4 regions of the Pandoraea apista genome follow, and region 1 is predicted to be linked to each of the others. Evidence: predicted binding sites of a transcription regulator. Region 1 holds the regulator's gene; each other region holds the start of a gene.

Region 1 (3,875 bases):
TACGAGCAGAAAGAACAGCAGGGACACCGGCTGACTGTCGGGTGCTTCGAAGGGAATGGGGTCATCGAGACGCACGAAGGCTGCCATCGGATGCTTCAGGCCCTTGATACGGCCATGCGGAATGGCCACGCCTTCACCCAGTCCGGTCGAGCCCAGACGCTCGCGTGCGAACAGATTGTCGGTCACAAGCGCGCGCGACAGGCCGGCATTGTTCTCGAAAAGAAGCCCGGCTTGCTCGAAGACGCGCTTCTTGCTGGTGACAGACAGTCCAAGCAGGATGTTGGACGCAGGTAAGAGTTTGACTAAACGGTTCATCTTGTAATGCGGGCGAACGCTTAGTCGCCCTCCAACCCCCGATTGACCTCGCATTATAGACCACCCGCCGTGGTGCCCGCGGCAATCCACGGAACTGGGCGGAACCATACAAAAGGGGCCGTTCAACGGCCCCGCGGTGGGTGATGCCAGACTTATGGCAGACGTGTGTGCGCTCGGGTGGTTCCGTGCGAATTCACGTGGCTGTCAGTCGATGCGACTACCACGCCCGGACAGACTCATTGCAGCGGTTCCGCCTCGGGAGGTTGCTGGTGCTTGAGGGCTTCGCGCCCGTGATCCTGAACCTTGTCCTTGTATTGCATTACCTTGCGGTCGAGCATGTCGATCAGCTTGTCGATGGCGGCATACATATTCTCGTCACACTTCTCGACGAAAATTTCCTTGCCCTTGAGATACACGGTGACGCTAGCAATCTGGCGTCCGGCCTTCTCCTTGGTCTTGTCGACAGATAGGATCACCTCGGCACCGATAAGCTGGTCGAAATGCCTCAACACGCGCTCGAGCTTGTTGACGACAAATTCGCGCAGTGACGGCGTGAGTTCGAGGTGATGTCCACTGATCTTCAGATTCATAGCTGCTCTCCTTGCTGAAATGCCGAAGTGCAGGCCGCGTCATGAACGACGCTGGCTAGCGGGAGTGCGAGCCATTGACGTGACGCAATGTCGCACTGCGGCGTTATGCCCCAGCGAGCCAACATGGCGCACCAGGACTGTCCTACAAAGATTTGCGCAAGTTCACTGCCGGAATTCGCATGGCCTCGCGGTATTTCGCGACGGTGCGCCGCGCCACCACGAACCCTTGCTCTGCCAGCAGTTCCGCGATACGGCTGTCGGAAAGGGGGCTCTGCGGGTCTTCTGCTCCTATGAGTTGCTTGATGAGTGCGCGGATGGCGGTCGATGACGCTGCGCCCCCGGCTTCCGTTGCCACATGTGAACCAAAGAAGTACTTCAGCTCAAACGTTCCAAATGGAGTGAGCATGTACTTACTGGTGGTCACGCGTGAAATCGTGGATTCGTGTAAACCCAGCGTATCAGCAATCTCGCGTAAAACCAAGGGCCGCATGCCGATTTCGCCATGCGTGAAGAAGTTCTTTTGACGCTCGACGATCGCTTGCGCCACGCGCAGGATCGTATCGAAGCGCTGCTGGATGTTTTTGATCAGCCAGCGGGCTTCCTGAAGTTGTTGTTGCAAGTTGCCGGTACCCGGGTCGTTGCGGTTATTGCGCAGAATGCGCGCGTACATCTCGTTGATGCGCAGGCGCGGCATGACGTCGGGATTGAGCTCGGCGGTCCAGCCGCTGCCCTGTCTGCGCACGAGCACATCGGGCACGACGTAATCGGCCTGCGGCGTGCCATACGCGGCACCGGGGAACGGATCGAGCGAACGAATCAGTTGATGGGCGGCACGCAAGCCGTCTTCGCTCGCCCCCAGCACGCGGCGCAGACGGGTGTAATCGCGTGCGGCGAGCAGTTCCAGGTGATCGCTCACGATGCGCAGCGAGAGCGTGCGAACGCTGCTCGCAGGCAGGCGCTGGAGTTGCAGGCGAAGGCATTCGGCCGGGCTGCGGGCGCCCACACCCGCCGGGTCGAAGCTTTGCAGCAGCGCGAGCGCGGCGTTGATTTCCTCGGTCTCCAGCGCCAGTTCTTCGGGCATTTCTGCCTCGATTTCTTCGAGCGTGGTGCCGAGATAGCCGTCTTCGTCGAGCGATTCGATCAGGAACGCCACCAGCGCACGGTCGCGCGGACCGGCCTTGGTCAGGCGCAACTGCGCCAGCAGGTGTTCGCGAAGGTTGGGATGGTCGACGTGCAGCTGCGGACGCGCGTTGTCGTCGTCGTCCGAGGTGCTGCCGGAGCGGGCGAAGTCGTTCAGGCTCCAGTCGCCGCCATTGTCTTGCGAGTTGTCGTCGAACCGGGTCTCGCCGTCGAGTTCGCGGGCTTCGTCACGGCCGTTGGCGGACTCGGCGCCGTCGTTCGTGCTGCTGACCGACGTTGCCCGCTCGTTGCGCAGCGACCCGTCCGTGCCCACACGTACCGAGCCCGCGAGCCAATCGTCCTCGCGTTCGAGCATCGGGTTCTGGGTGAGGGCGTGCTCGACTTCCTGCTGAAGTTCGAGCGTAGACAGTTGCAACAACCGGATCGATTGCTGCAACTGCGGCGTGAGGGTCAGGTGCTGCGAGGTGCGGAGTTGAAGAGTCGGTTTCATAGCGTGTCTCGCCTTTATTGTAGAGGCTTTGTCACGCCAGCGGAACCGGCCCTGCGCCCTATCGGAGGCAGGGTTTACATGCGAAAAATTAGCTTTACATCCGGAAATTTTCGCCCAGATACACGCGGCGGACGCTTTCGTCGGCCACGATCTGGTCAGGCGTGCCGGCGGCGAGCACAGAGCCTTCGCTGATGATGTAGGCGTGATCGCAGATACCCAGCGTCTCGCGCACGTTGTGGTCGGTAATCAGGACACCGATGCCACGGTCTTTCAGGAAGCGCACGATGCGCTGAATTTCCAGCACGGCGATCGGATCAACGCCCGCAAACGGTTCGTCGAGCAAAATAAAGCGCGGCTGCGTGGCCAGTGCACGGGCGATTTCCACGCGGCGGCGCTCGCCGCCAGAGAGCGACATTGCCGGATTCTCGCGCAGATGGCTCACCTGCAACTCGTCGAGCAGCGCTTCGATGCGGCGGTCGATTTCGTCGCGCTTGAGGGGTTTTCCCTGCGCATCGAGCTGCAATTCGAGCACGGCGCGAATGTTGTCTTCCACCGTGAGCTTACGAAAGACCGACGCTTCCTGCGGCAGATACGAGACCCCCATGCGGGCGCGCTCGTGAATCGGCAGTTCGCTGATCAGATTGCCGTCAAGCTGAATCTCGCCGTCGTCGGCTGGTACGAGCCCCACGATCATGTAGAACGACGTGGTTTTTCCGGCACCATTCGGGCCGAGCAGGCCCACGACTTCGCCGCTTTTCACATCCAGCGAAACATCTTTGACGACGGTACGGGCGCCGTATTGCTTTTTGAGCGAGCGCACCACGAGCGCGCTCGGCTTGCCCGCCGGCCCGAGGCCAGGATTGATGGTCGAAGCGTTGCTGTTGGCAGAATTACTCACGCGGATTCCCAATGCTTTTTGAGGGAGACAGCGGCGGCAGATCGCCCTTGGGGGCGGCTGCGCCCGGCTTGCTCGCGCCGCCGGGCTGCGCTTGATTCGCGCCCGTTGCATTGCGCGGGGCGAGCGTGGCGCGCACGCGGCCGTTCGGATTGTTGGCGTTGACCTGATCGGCGCCGCTGTTCGCGGTATAGACCTCGTTATACGTATCGTACGTAATCACGCTGCCGTGGATCTCGTCGAGCACCTTCGTGCCACCGGCCAGGCGCTTGAGCGTGGCTTGCGTGGTGAGCGTGGCGACTTCGGTCTTGCCGTTGTAGTAAATCGTCTGGCCCCAGCCATCGATGTACTCGTCGAGGCCGTCGCGCTTCTGACGCATATAGGCGAGCGGGCCGCCCGGCTTGTAGTACGCCGTAGCGTACTGATAGCCCTCGGGGTCCTGAGT
Region 2 (3,875 bases), 2.4 Mb from region 1:
GACGATCACGAAGTCGGGCGCCGCTTCCGGCGCAGCCACGATCGCGTGCGTATGCAGCGGCTCCTGCGCGGTGCGCTCAAGCACCAGATCGAGGCGCGTTGTCTGAAAATGGTTGGCGATGAGGTCGGCCAGCGTCGAGGCAAGCACGTCGCCGTTCGTGAAGACGTCGTTCCACGTCATCTGCGACAGTGAGCGGCGCGAGAGCGCAAGCAGCGCCTCTGCGGCCGGATTGGCAAATACGACTCGCAGCGTGTGCTTCTCGAGCACCAGCAACACGGTCGGTAGCGCTTCGAGGCCCGGCAGGATGCCGGTCGCTGTGAGCTTCGCCTCCCAGGGCTCAATGCTCGTGTGCAACGCCGACATGTGACCGGACAATGCGGCTGCGTCAGTCGTCATTTCGGTGGCATGGGTGTCTTCGGCAGCGGCATGCGAGGCACGCTTGGTCTGCCCTTTCGCACCGGCACGGACACTTTTCATCAGGGATCGAGGCGATAGGTTCATGTCTGGCTACGAGGTGAATGCACGCTGCGGATAAAAAAGGGGGACGGCCGCGGCCATCCCCCTTGCTTCTCGAGCATGACGGTCGGCCGCTGGCGTTCCGTCATGCCGGCGCATTCCCTGCGCAGCGATTCGATTACAGCGAGTAATACAGTTCGAACTCGAGCGGGTGCGTGGTCATTGCCACACGACGTGCTTCTTCCGTCTTGAGCGCGATGTACGAATCGAGCATGCCGTCCGTGAACACGCCACCACGGGTCAGGAACTCGCGGTCTTCGTTCAGGTACTCCAGCGCCTGTTCGAGGCTCGAGCAGACGGTCGGGATCTTTGCATCCTCTTCCGGCGGCAGGTCGTACAGGTTCTTGTCGGCAGCTTCACCCGGGTGAATCTTGTTCTGCACGCCATCCAGACCAGCCATCAGCATGGCCGAGAAAGCCAGGTACGGATTGGCCATCGGATCCGGGAAGCGCGCTTCGATGCGACGGCCCTTCGGATTGGCAACGTACGGAATACGGATCGAGGCCGAACGGTTACGGGCCGAGTAGGCCAGCTTCACCGGGGCTTCGAAGTGCGGCACGAGACGCTTGTACGAGTTCGTCGACGGGTTCGTGATGGCGTTCAGCGCACGAGCGTGCTTGATGATGCCGCCGATGTAGTACAGCGCAAACTCCGACAGACCGCCGTAGCCGTTACCCGCGAACAGGTTCTGACCATCCTTCCAGACCGACTGGTGGATGTGCATGCCCGAGCCGTTGTCGCCCACGATCGGCTTCGGCATGAACGTGGCCGTCTTACCGTAGCTGTGCGCCACGTTGTGCACGACGTACTTCAGGATCTGCGTCCAGTCGGCGCGCTCTACCAGCGTCGAGAACTTCGTCCCGATTTCGTTCTGGCCCTGACCGGCAACTTCGTGGTGGTGCACTTCGACCGGCACGCCCAGTTGCTCGAGCAGCAGACACATTTCCGAGCGCATGTCCTGGAACGTGTCGACCGGTGCGACCGGGAAGTAGCCGCCCTTCGTGCCCGGACGGTGGCCGGTGTTGCCACCTTCGAAGTCCTTCGCCGACGACCACGGGGCTTCTTCCGAATTCACGCGGACGAACGTGCCCGACATGTCCGTGCTCCACTGGACCGAGTCGAAGATGAAGAATTCCGGCTCCGGACCGAAGAAGGCGGTGTCGCCCAGGCCCGTGCTCTTCAGATAGGCTTCAGCGCGCTTGGCGATGGAGCGCGGATCGCGATCGTAGCCCTTGCCGTCAGCCGGTTCGATCACGTCGCAGGTCAGCACCAGCGTGCTTTCTTCGTAGAACGGGTCGATATAGGCAGTGTTGGGGTCCGGCACCAGCAGCATGTCCGAGGCTTCGATGCCCTTCCAGCCGGCGATCGACGAACCATCGAACGCGTGACCGCTTTCGAACTTGTCGGCGTCGAAGTGCGACACTGGCACCGAGACGTGTTGTTCCTTGCCGCGCGTATCGGTAAAGCGGAAGTCAACGAACTTGACGTCTTCTTCCTTGACCAGGTTAATCACATCTGCCACAGATTTGCTCATGCTATCTCCCGAAAGATTCAATCTGGCGCTGCCGGCGCTTATCACCAGCGTCGCCGCACCCTCTTAACGAACTCCGTGTTCGGATTCGCCTGAGTAAAGCAGGAAGCGTGCCAACGCTCCGCCAACTCGCATTGCCTCACCCTCGCCCCTGATTTCTAAGGGAATAATCGATTCTGGTGCGTCCAGCATCGAATTCCCGTCCATGGGCCTGAATTCTTCATTTCGGTGCAATTCACCCCCAGAAAGATCCACATTGGTGCATTTATTGATTATGCACCTTTTTAGTGCTTTCGGACGAATGCCGCGAACCGGGATTGTGCATCGCGGCGCACCGTTGTAATGCAACGCCATCAATCACGCGCCCGGCAAGCCGACACCCACTCCCTCGCGCCCAACCGGTTTCCCCCGTCACCAAAAGCGCCTCTCGCACAAAGTGCACGCTAGAATGAAGGACAACCATCGACTAACGAGATCACAGCAATATGACAAGCGCCAAAGCCATTCTCGAACAAGCCACCCAACGTCGCGCCACTGGCCAGCTCGCCTACGCAGGCGCCGTGACCCCGGAAGAAGCCCTGGCGCTGCTCAAGGCCGACGCCAACGTTCGTCTCATCGACGTGCGCACGCGCGCCGAACTCGATTGGGTCGGCCGTCCGCAAGTGCCCGACGGTCAGTATGCCAACGTCGAATGGGTGCGTTACCCCGGGGGCGTGCCCAATGAGCACTTCCTCGAACAACTTGCCTCGCAGACGCCCGACAAGAACACGCCGCTGCTGTTCCTGTGCCGCAGCGCCGCCCGCTCGAAAGCGGCGGCAAAAGTTGCCTTCGAAGCAGGTTACACACAGTCGTTCGATATTCTCGAAGGCTTCGAAGGTGACAAGGACAGCGAAGGACATCGCAAGCATGTGAGCGGCTGGTGCTTCCGCGGCCTTCCCTGGCTTGGTGCCTGAACCGCTTTTCGGACAACGCTGATCATCCACGCGAGGAGACGCTGAGATGGATTGGACTCACTTACTGACTTTCGCCCTGGCGCTGTTCGTCGGTGCCGGCACGCCGGGACCGGGCATTGCGGCGATCGTCGCCCGGGTTCTCGGACGCGGCATGCAGGGCGCGGTCGCCTTCTCGGCAGGCGTGGCGATCGGCGACGTGGTCTGGCTCACCCTGGCCGTGCTCGGCGTGGCTGCACTGGCGCATACGTTCTCGGGCATCTTCCTGGCGATCAAATACGCGGGCGCCGCTTACCTGCTCTATCTCGCATGGAAGATGTGGCACGCACCGGCCATCGCCCCGACAGAGCCGATGACCGATGCGCCTCGCGAGAAATCGTGGCGGCTGTTTCTCGGCGGCCTGTCCGTCACGATGGGAAACCCGAAAGTCGTGGTGTTCTACTTTGCCTTGCTGCCCAACCTGCTCGATCTCCAGAAGGTGACTGCGCTCGGCTACATCGAAGTCGTAGGCGTCACGCTGACCGTGCTCTCCATCGTGTTCGGCAGCTATATCGTGCTCGCTGCACGCGCACGTCGCCTGCTCAGTTCGGCGCGTGCCGTGAAACGCCTGAATCGCGCGACGGGTACAGTCATGGCCGGCGCGGCAGTCGCCATCGCTACACGCTGAACGCAACACCCGCGTCTTCACGCACACCGCAAACGCCACCCGCCGGGTGGCGTTTTTTCTGGGAAGGCGCCGCGCGCATTGTTGCTGATCCCGTAAGTATTTATTCTCTTTATTGCCGTTTTTCTGCGATAGCCCGACGCTTAGACTCTGTTCAACGGTCGCACACAACGCATACCGCGAGGTTACAAACCCACGCCGGTACCGATGCATT
Region 3 (3,875 bases), 2.2 Mb from region 1:
ACGATGCGCTGTACTTCGGACCCCACGGGCGTAAGCCGAAGCTGCTGAATGGTGTAGCGCACCGGCGTGTCGTAGCGGTAGGTCGTCTCGTGGCGAATGATCAGGCGCATGGCATCAGGCGGCAAGCGGAATCAGGAATGTCTGGCTGATTTTGTTGCCGAGCACGGACACTCGCTCGAGGAACTCGGTCAGGACGGGGTGTAGCCCTTGCTGTTGTATCTGCTGGATGTCGGTGTATTTGAGTTCGGACTGAAGTTTGCCCGCGTACCGTTCGACATCGCCGGACTGGGCGTTGGACAGTGTAGCGAGATTTTCGCATACGCCTGTGAGCGAGGCGAGCAGTGAGCGTGGCATGTGAGCATTGAGCATGAGCAGTTCGACGACGCGCTCGGGGGTGATGACGTCGCGATAGACCTTGCGGTAGATCTCGAAGCCGGACACGCTTCTCAGTACGGCGGACCAGTAGTAAAAGTCGGTGGGATGCGAGGCGTCGGCCCGCTCGGTGCGCACGGCTTCGTGGAAGCGCACGTCGAGGATACGGGCGGTGTTGTCTGCCCGTTCGAGGAAGAGGCCGAGACGCGTGAAGTAGAAGGCGTCGTCCTGAAACAAGGTGCCGAAGCTCACACCGCGCGAGAGGTGGGAGCGCACTTTGACCCATTCGAACAGGTGTGCCGGATCGCGTTCGAGCAGGTCGATCATGCGCGGAAATTCAAGCCAGGTGCTGTTGACGGTTTCCCAGAGTTCGGTGGTGAGGGTGCCGCGCACGGCGCGCGCGTTTTCTCGGGCGGCCGCGAGGCAGCAGGCGATGCTGGAAGGGTTGTCGCGGTCACGCACAACGAAGTCGAGCACGTTGGCGCGCGTGGCCCGCGCATGTTTGCGATTGAACGCGGGTTCGAGTTCGGAGATGCGCAAGGTGGCGCGCCAGCCCCCCTCGTCGTCGAAGCCCCCCATATGCGCGCGGGCGGCGTCGGCATCTTCTTCGTCATCGATGGCCCCTTGGGGCAGCAGCAGGTTCTGCAAGTTGACGTCGAGCAGGCGGGCGGTGTTTTCGGCCCGCTCCATGTAGCGAGCCATCCAGAACAGGTGATCGGCGGTACGGCTAAGCATGATCTCTTCTCGCTATGAGGTTTGTCGTATCCGGCTGACTTGGGCTATTTTTCGAGTACCCAGGTGTCTTTCGTCCCCCCACCCTGCGAGGAGTTGACGACCAGCGACCCTTCGGTCAGCGCCACGCGTGTGAGCCCGCCCGGCACCATGGTCACGCCTTTGCCGGAGGACAGCACGAACGGCCTCAGGTCGATGTGTCTTGGCGCAACGCCCGCCTCGACGAAGGTTGGACACGCAGACAAGGCGAGCGTGGGTTGCGCGATGTAACCGTCGGGCTTGGCAATGAGCCGTTGGCGGAAGGCTTCGATCTCGGCTTTGGTGGATGCCGGGCCAACGAGCATGCCGTACCCCCCCGCCCCGTGAACTTCTTTAACGACGAGTTCGCCAAGGTTATCGAGGGTGTAGGCAAGGTCGTCCGGTCGACGGCACTGGTAGGTCGGCACGTTGTTCAGGATGGGCTTCTCACCGAGGTAGAACTCGATCATGTCGGGCACGAACGGATAGATGGACTTGTCGTCGGCAACGCCCGTGCCGATGGCATTGGCCAACGTAACGCGACCGGCCCGGTAGACGCTCAGCAATCCCGGCACGCCCAACGTGGAGTCGGCGCGGAATGCCAGCGGATCAAGGAAGTCGTCGTCGATTCTTCGGTAGATGACGTCGACTCGCTTGGGACCGTTGGTGGTTCGCATGTAGACGAGGTTGTCTTCAACGAACAGATCCTGTCCTTCGACCAGTTCAATCCCCATCTGCTGCGCGAGGAAGGCGTGCTCGAAGTACGCGGAGTTGTAGATGCCCGGCGTCATGACAACGACGGTGGGATCATCTATCCCCATTGGCGCTACAGCACGCAAGCTGTCCAGCAACAAGTCGGGATAGTGCTCGACCGGCGCGATTCGATTTCTCGCAAACAACTCGGGGAACAATCGCATCATCATCTTGCGGTTCTCGAGCATGTACGACACGCCGGAGGGCACTCTCAGGTTGTCCTCCAGCACGTAGAACACGCCGTCATCGCCGGTCCCCGCTCGCACTACGTCCACACCGGCAATATGCGCGTAAATGTCGCCCGGTACATCCACCCCCTGCATCTCCGGCCGATACTGCGCATTCTTCAACACCTGATCCGCCGGGATGACACCCGCACGCAAGATGTCCTGCTCGTGATAAACGTCATGGATGAACCGGTTCAACGCCTCGACCCGCTGACGCAAACCTGTCTGCAAGGTCTGCCACTCGTGCGCCGGGATGATTCTTGGAATCAGATCGAAGGGAATCAGACGCTCGGTGCCCGCCTCATTGCCATACACAGCAAACGTAATCCCGACCCGTCGGAACACCAGATCCGCCTCGGCCCGCTTATGGTGCAGAACATCTTCCGGCTGACACCGCAACCAATCGTCAAACCGACGGTAATGCGACCGTACCGCACCCGTGATGCTCGCCATCTCGTTATAGCTCTCGACCATACGCTTCTCCGCAGATTGCTGTGTCGAGATCGAGCAATATCCATGCCCGAGCTTTTTTTCACCCTTTCCGCACGTTTTCAGTGCGCACCTCCTCCGCCCGCACCACGCCGGTGATTTTCAGTATAGGAGTTAGCGCTGGGTCAGGTTTTTTTATGTTTGGTCTGTTTTTGGCGCCGTCCCTCCTATACCGTCCTCCACACCGCCCTCCAGACGGACCGGGGCCCCTTTCCGCCTCTCAGACATAAACCCAACTCGCTGCAGAAAGGGGCCCCGGTCCGTCTCTTTCCCCTTCCTTCTCCCCCTTCTTGCCCACTTCTCGCCTTTACACCGCTCGCTTCGGCTCTTTTCCTCCCCCCCAAACGCAAAACGCCGGGTTTCCCCGGCGTTTTCGCTGTCCTGCTTCTTTTTCACTCTCTTCTTATGCCGCTTTCTGCGCCGCCCGCGCTGCCTCCAACGCCGCCTGCGTCAACACATACACCCCCGGCAAATCCTGCTCGTCACAGTTGTGACCCTCGCCCCCCCGATCCACCACCACGAAGTCACTCACCTCATGCAACGCCAGTAATGGGTGATGCCATACGCCTCGCGCGTAGTTCACGCCCTGCCAACCCTCCGAGACGAACGCCCTCATCTGACTCACATCCAACTCGCCCGCCGGCGCCACCACCACCAGATACGGCGTCGTCTTCAACGGAATGAACGCCTGACTGCCCAACGGGTGACGCTCCAACATCTTCACCTCATACGGCAACTGCCTCGGCTGCCCACGGAATACGTTCACTAACGTTCGTCCACCCTCCGGACCCAGATCCACCGTCGCCAGATCGTGAAAGCGCTCGGTCGTCCCGCCATTGATCGCGAAATGCTTCGCCCCCGACAACTCGATCACGTCGCCAAACGGCGCAAACGCCTCCCGCGTCAATCGCTCTATCTTCAACGCCAGACCCGCCATGTCACGCTCCTTTTTGTCCCTGCTCGTTGCAGCCTCTCGCACCCTTTGCTTTCGTCCGGAGGCGAGAGGTCTTCTTTTTGCTGACGTCGCTTACGCCTTCTTCTCGCTCAGACGGCCCCACAGACGCAGGCGCGATACGCCGCCGTCCGGAATGATGTTGAAGCGGATGTGCGTGATGGCCCCCAGCTTCTGCACCGGCTCTTCAAAGAAGAACTGTTTGTCCATCGCCAGTTTCTGCTCGGGCAACAACACCGGCCAGAACATGGACTGCGTAATCAATGACTGCTCGGTGCCCCCCGTCACGTATGCCGCCTGGATGGAGCAACGATCGGGGAAGTTGCCCTTGA
Region 4 (3,875 bases), 1.1 Mb from region 1:
ATCGCCATTTTCACATGACGCTTCTCGTCGGTGATGATGCAGAATCGTGTCATCTCGCTTGCGGTGCCAGCCGTCGTGTTGATCGCGACGAGCGGCAGTTGCGGCTTCTTCGATCGGTCGACGCCTTCGTAATCGGCGATATGTCCACCGTTCGCAGCACACAGTGCAATGCCTTTCGCACAGTCGTGCGGCGAACCGCCACCCAGCGAAATCACGAAGTCGCACTGGTGCTGTTTGAGGATGGCAAGTCCGGCTTCCACATTGCCGACCGTAGGGTTCGGCTTCGCGCCATCGAATACAACCGACTGAATGTCTTGCTGGCCCAGCAACTTCGCTACTTTTTCGGCAACGCCTGCCTTGGCGAGCCCGGCGTCGGTCACGATCAATGCGCGGCGGAAATGGTATTGGCGCAGGGCGGCAATCGCTTCGTCGAGGCTGCCGACGCCCATCATGTTGACGGCGGGGATAAAGAAGGTCGTGCTCATGGTCATGCTCCTTATTTTTTCTGAGAGGGGCACACCACGCGCGCTGGTCTCAACGCGAGCGCGCATGCGGTGTCCAGAATCGTCTTTCGCAGGCACTGAAGACAGCATCGCACCCACGGCGCGATGCGTCTTTGATCTGCTGCAAACTCAGGGGCGACTAGAGTTAGCGCTCAAAAGAAGCCGAGCGGGTTGATGTCGTAGCTCACCAGCAGGTTCTTCGTCTGCTGATAGTGATCGAGCATCATCTTGTGCGTCTCGCGGCCGATGCCCGACTTTTTGTATCCGCCGAACGCAGCATGTGCCGGATAGAGGTGATAGCAGTTGGTCCACACGCGTCCCGCCTGAATGCCGCGGCCCATGCGGTACGCGCGATTGATGTCGCGTGTCCACACCCCTGCACCCAGACCGAACTCGGTGTCGTTGGCGATGGCGAGCGCTTCGGCTTCGTCCTTAAATGTCGTCACGCCGACCACCGGGCCGAAGATCTCTTCCTGGAACACGCGCATGCGGTTCTCACCCTTGAGCAGCGTCGGCTGAATGTAGAAGCCCGACGCCAGCGGGCCGTCCAGCATCTCGATGCCGCCGCCGGTCAGGATTTGTGCGCCTTCCTTGCGCGCCAGATCGAGGTAGGTGAGGATCTTGTCGAACTGCTGTTGCGACGCCTGCGCGCCAATGGCCGTTTCCGTGTCGAGCGGATCGCCGCGCTTGATGCGTGCGACCCGGGCCATTACCACTTCCATGAAGGGCTCGTAGATCGATTCCTGCACGAGCGCGCGAGACGGGCAGGTGCAGACCTCACCCTGATTCAGGAAGCCCAGCACGAGGCCTTCAGCGGCCTTCTCGATGAACTCGGGCTCGCCACGCATGACATCGTCGAAGAAGATGTTCGGCGACTTGCCGCCCAACTCGACCGTGCTCGGAATCAGATTGGCGGCGGCCCGCGACAGAATGTGCCCGCCGACGGGCGTTGACCCGGTGAAAGCGATCTTGGCGATGCGCCGGCTCGTTGCCAGTGCTTCACCGGCTTCCTTGCCGAAACCCTGAACGATGTTGAGCACCCCCGGCGGCAGCAGATCGCCGACGAGTTCGGCGAACAGCGTAATCGAAAGCGGCGTTTGCTCGGCCGGCTTGAGCACTACGCAGTTGCCAGCGGCGAGCGCCGGGGCGAGCTTCCACGCGGCCATCAGCAGCGGGAAATTCCACGGAATGATCTGACCAACGACACCCAGCGGTTCATGGAAATGATAGGCGGCCGTGTGCTCGTCGATCTCTGCGGCCGTTCCTTCCTGTGCGCGGATACACCCGGCGAAGTAGCGGAAGTGGTCGATCGCCAGCGGCAGGTCGGCGGCGAGAGTCTCGCGCACCGGCTTGCCGTTATCCCATGTCTCGGCCACGGCGAACCGCTCAAGTTGCGCTTCGAGACGGTCGGCGATTTGCAACAGAATGCGCGAGCGCGCCTGTACCGACGTCTTTCCCCACTTCGGCGCCGCCGCATGGGCTGCGTCGAGCGCAAGCTCGATATCGGCGCCGTTGGAGCGGGGGAATTCGGCGATGATGCCGCCGGTGACGGGCGAGGTATTGACGAAATAACGACCTTCCAATGGTGGAACGAACCTGCCGCCGATGTAATTCTCGTAACGCGTTTGCAAAGACAGCAAGGCACCGGGCGTGCCGGGTGGGGCGTATCGCATGTTGTGTCTCCGGATATTGTCGTATCGGTGGTGCTGTGACCACATGGGGCAATAAGCAATTCGCGGGCCACCTGCGGCACATCCAGTCTCCATGCGGGGAACGGGCGTGGGGCGGCGCTTGCGTGTCACGGATCTGTGACACCTTTGTCTCGCGCCGTGACACCGGTTGTCTCGCCGATGTGACAGGCAATCGCTTCGTGCCAGCCGATTGACATAGCGCATTGCAATCGCCCCCGGCATGCGACATGCTTCGGGAACGACTACGAGATCATCCGGCACGGGGGAGACGACCAATGCCAGCCAATACAGAGTCCGCGCACGCGCGCCGTGTGCTGAATGTCGTACAGGGTCATTTGCCGCACGGCGCTGCGGCGACGGACCCGAATATCACCGATTCCTGGCGGCGCTGTCTGGATACCCACGCGCTCGACCCGGGCGCGCGCATGGCGCCGCGCGTGCTGGAGTCTGCGCAACTGCGCGAGCGGCGCAGCGCTATGGAGCGGTTGCGCAGCGTGTCGACCCCTGTGCTCGAGCGTTTGCAGCGCCAGTTGATGAATCCGCATCAGGCGGTGCTGCTCACGGCACCCGACGGGGTCATCGTCGATTCTCTGTTGCATGAGGGCCAGCGCGACGACTTCCATCGCGCCGGACTTTGGCCAGGCGCCGACTGGAGCGAGTCGTGCGAAGGTACGAACGGTATCGGTACCTGTGTCGTCGAGCGTGCCCCGGTCATCATCTGTCAGCAGGATCACTTTCGCGCGCTGCACACGCCGCTCACCTGCACGGCAAGCCCTGTATTCGCGCCGCACGGGGATCTGCTGGCCGTGATCGACGTGTCGTCGACACGAGCCGACCTCACGCGCCAGAGTCAGTTTCACACGCTTGCGCTTGTGAACTTGTCGGCGAAGGTCGTGGAGAGCGAGTATTTCTTTCTTCACTATCGCGACGAATGGCTGTTGCAATTGCAGGAGCAGGCCGATCATCTCGGTGGCTTCGCGCAGGCACTCATCGCGTTCGACGACACCGGGCGTGTACTCGCTGCCAATCAAAGCGCACTGAATCGTCTCGGTGTGTCGCGAGACGAGATTGTCGGCACACGTGTGGATCGATGGTTCTCCTCGACGCTCGATGCGCTGCTTGCGCAAGCGCAGCCCACACCGAACGCTTGCTGGCCGATTCGCACGCATACCGGCGAGTCGTTGCTGGCGATGGTGCGCGCACCGGAGCGCACGATACGGCGCATTCGCCGGTTGCCGATTCCCGAGCCACGAACATCGGCGCCCCCGTTTTCCGATCCGGTGTTGGCGCGCGAGTTTTCGCGCGCTTGCCGCGTGTTCGCTCGCGACGTGCCGGTTCTCGTTCGCGGTGAAACCGGGAGCGGCAAAGAGGTCTTTGCACGCGCCGTTCACGCGGCGAGCGAGAGAGCGAACGGGCCGTTCGTCGCACTCAATTGCGCAGCGATTCCCGAGTCGCTGATCGAGAGCGAGCTTTTCGGTTACGTGGGCGGCAGCTTCACAGGGGCGCGCAAAGAGGGGATGAACGGTAAGCTGTGGCAAGCGAACGGCGGCACGCTGTTTCTCGACGAAATTGGCGACATGCCTTTCGCGATGCAAACCCGCCTGCTGCGCGTGCTCGAAGATCGTGCGGTGTCGCCCCTCGGCGGCGGCGAGCCGGTGCCGCTGGACATTCGCATACTCAG

The links. Region 1 encodes sigma-54, which starts transcription at its own class of promoters, with help from an activator protein. Its sites were predicted from a motif close to TGGCANGNAANCTGCTTT; they were not measured.
Region 2: the regulator sigma-54 is predicted to act here: its motif matches at 2,146-2,163, upstream of glnA (type I glutamate--ammonia ligase).
Region 3: the regulator sigma-54 is predicted to act here: its motif matches at 2,607-2,624, upstream of AT395_RS12610 (circularly permuted type 2 ATP-grasp protein).
Region 4: the regulator sigma-54 is predicted to act here: its motif matches at 2,229-2,246, upstream of exaC (acetaldehyde dehydrogenase ExaC).

The regions. Positions count from the first base shown of each region.
Region 1 covers NZ_CP013481.2:4,927,601-4,931,475, reverse strand. Annotated here, with positions in the region: gene ptsN (PTS IIA-like nitrogen regulatory protein PtsN) at 1-315, opposite strand, end outside; gene hpf (ribosome hibernation-promoting factor, HPF/YfiA family) at 552-905, opposite strand; gene AT395_RS22230 (RNA polymerase factor sigma-54) at 1,048-2,535, opposite strand; gene lptB (LPS export ABC transporter ATP-binding protein) at 2,630-3,400, opposite strand; gene lptA (lipopolysaccharide transport periplasmic protein LptA) at 3,426-3,875, opposite strand, start outside.
Region 2 covers NZ_CP013481.2:2,490,676-2,494,550, reverse strand. Annotated here, with positions in the region: partial or broken gene glnL (nitrogen regulation protein NR(II)) at 1-309, opposite strand, end outside; gene glnA (type I glutamate--ammonia ligase) at 635-2,050, opposite strand; gene AT395_RS11635 (rhodanese-like domain-containing protein) at 2,533-3,000, shown strand; gene AT395_RS11630 (LysE family translocator) at 3,047-3,664, shown strand.
Region 3 covers NZ_CP013481.2:2,708,433-2,712,307, reverse strand. Annotated here, with positions in the region: gene AT395_RS12620 (transglutaminase family protein) at 1-110, opposite strand, end outside; gene AT395_RS12615 (alpha-E domain-containing protein) at 115-1,107, opposite strand; gene AT395_RS12610 (circularly permuted type 2 ATP-grasp protein) at 1,152-2,576, opposite strand; gene AT395_RS12605 (ureidoglycolate lyase) at 2,995-3,528, opposite strand; gene alc (allantoicase) at 3,619-3,875, opposite strand, start outside.
Region 4 covers NZ_CP013481.2:541,649-545,523, forward strand. Annotated here, with positions in the region: gene yiaY (L-threonine dehydrogenase) at 1-485, opposite strand, end outside; gene exaC (acetaldehyde dehydrogenase ExaC) at 656-2,176, opposite strand; gene AT395_RS02570 (sigma-54-dependent Fis family transcriptional regulator) at 2,470-3,875, shown strand, end outside.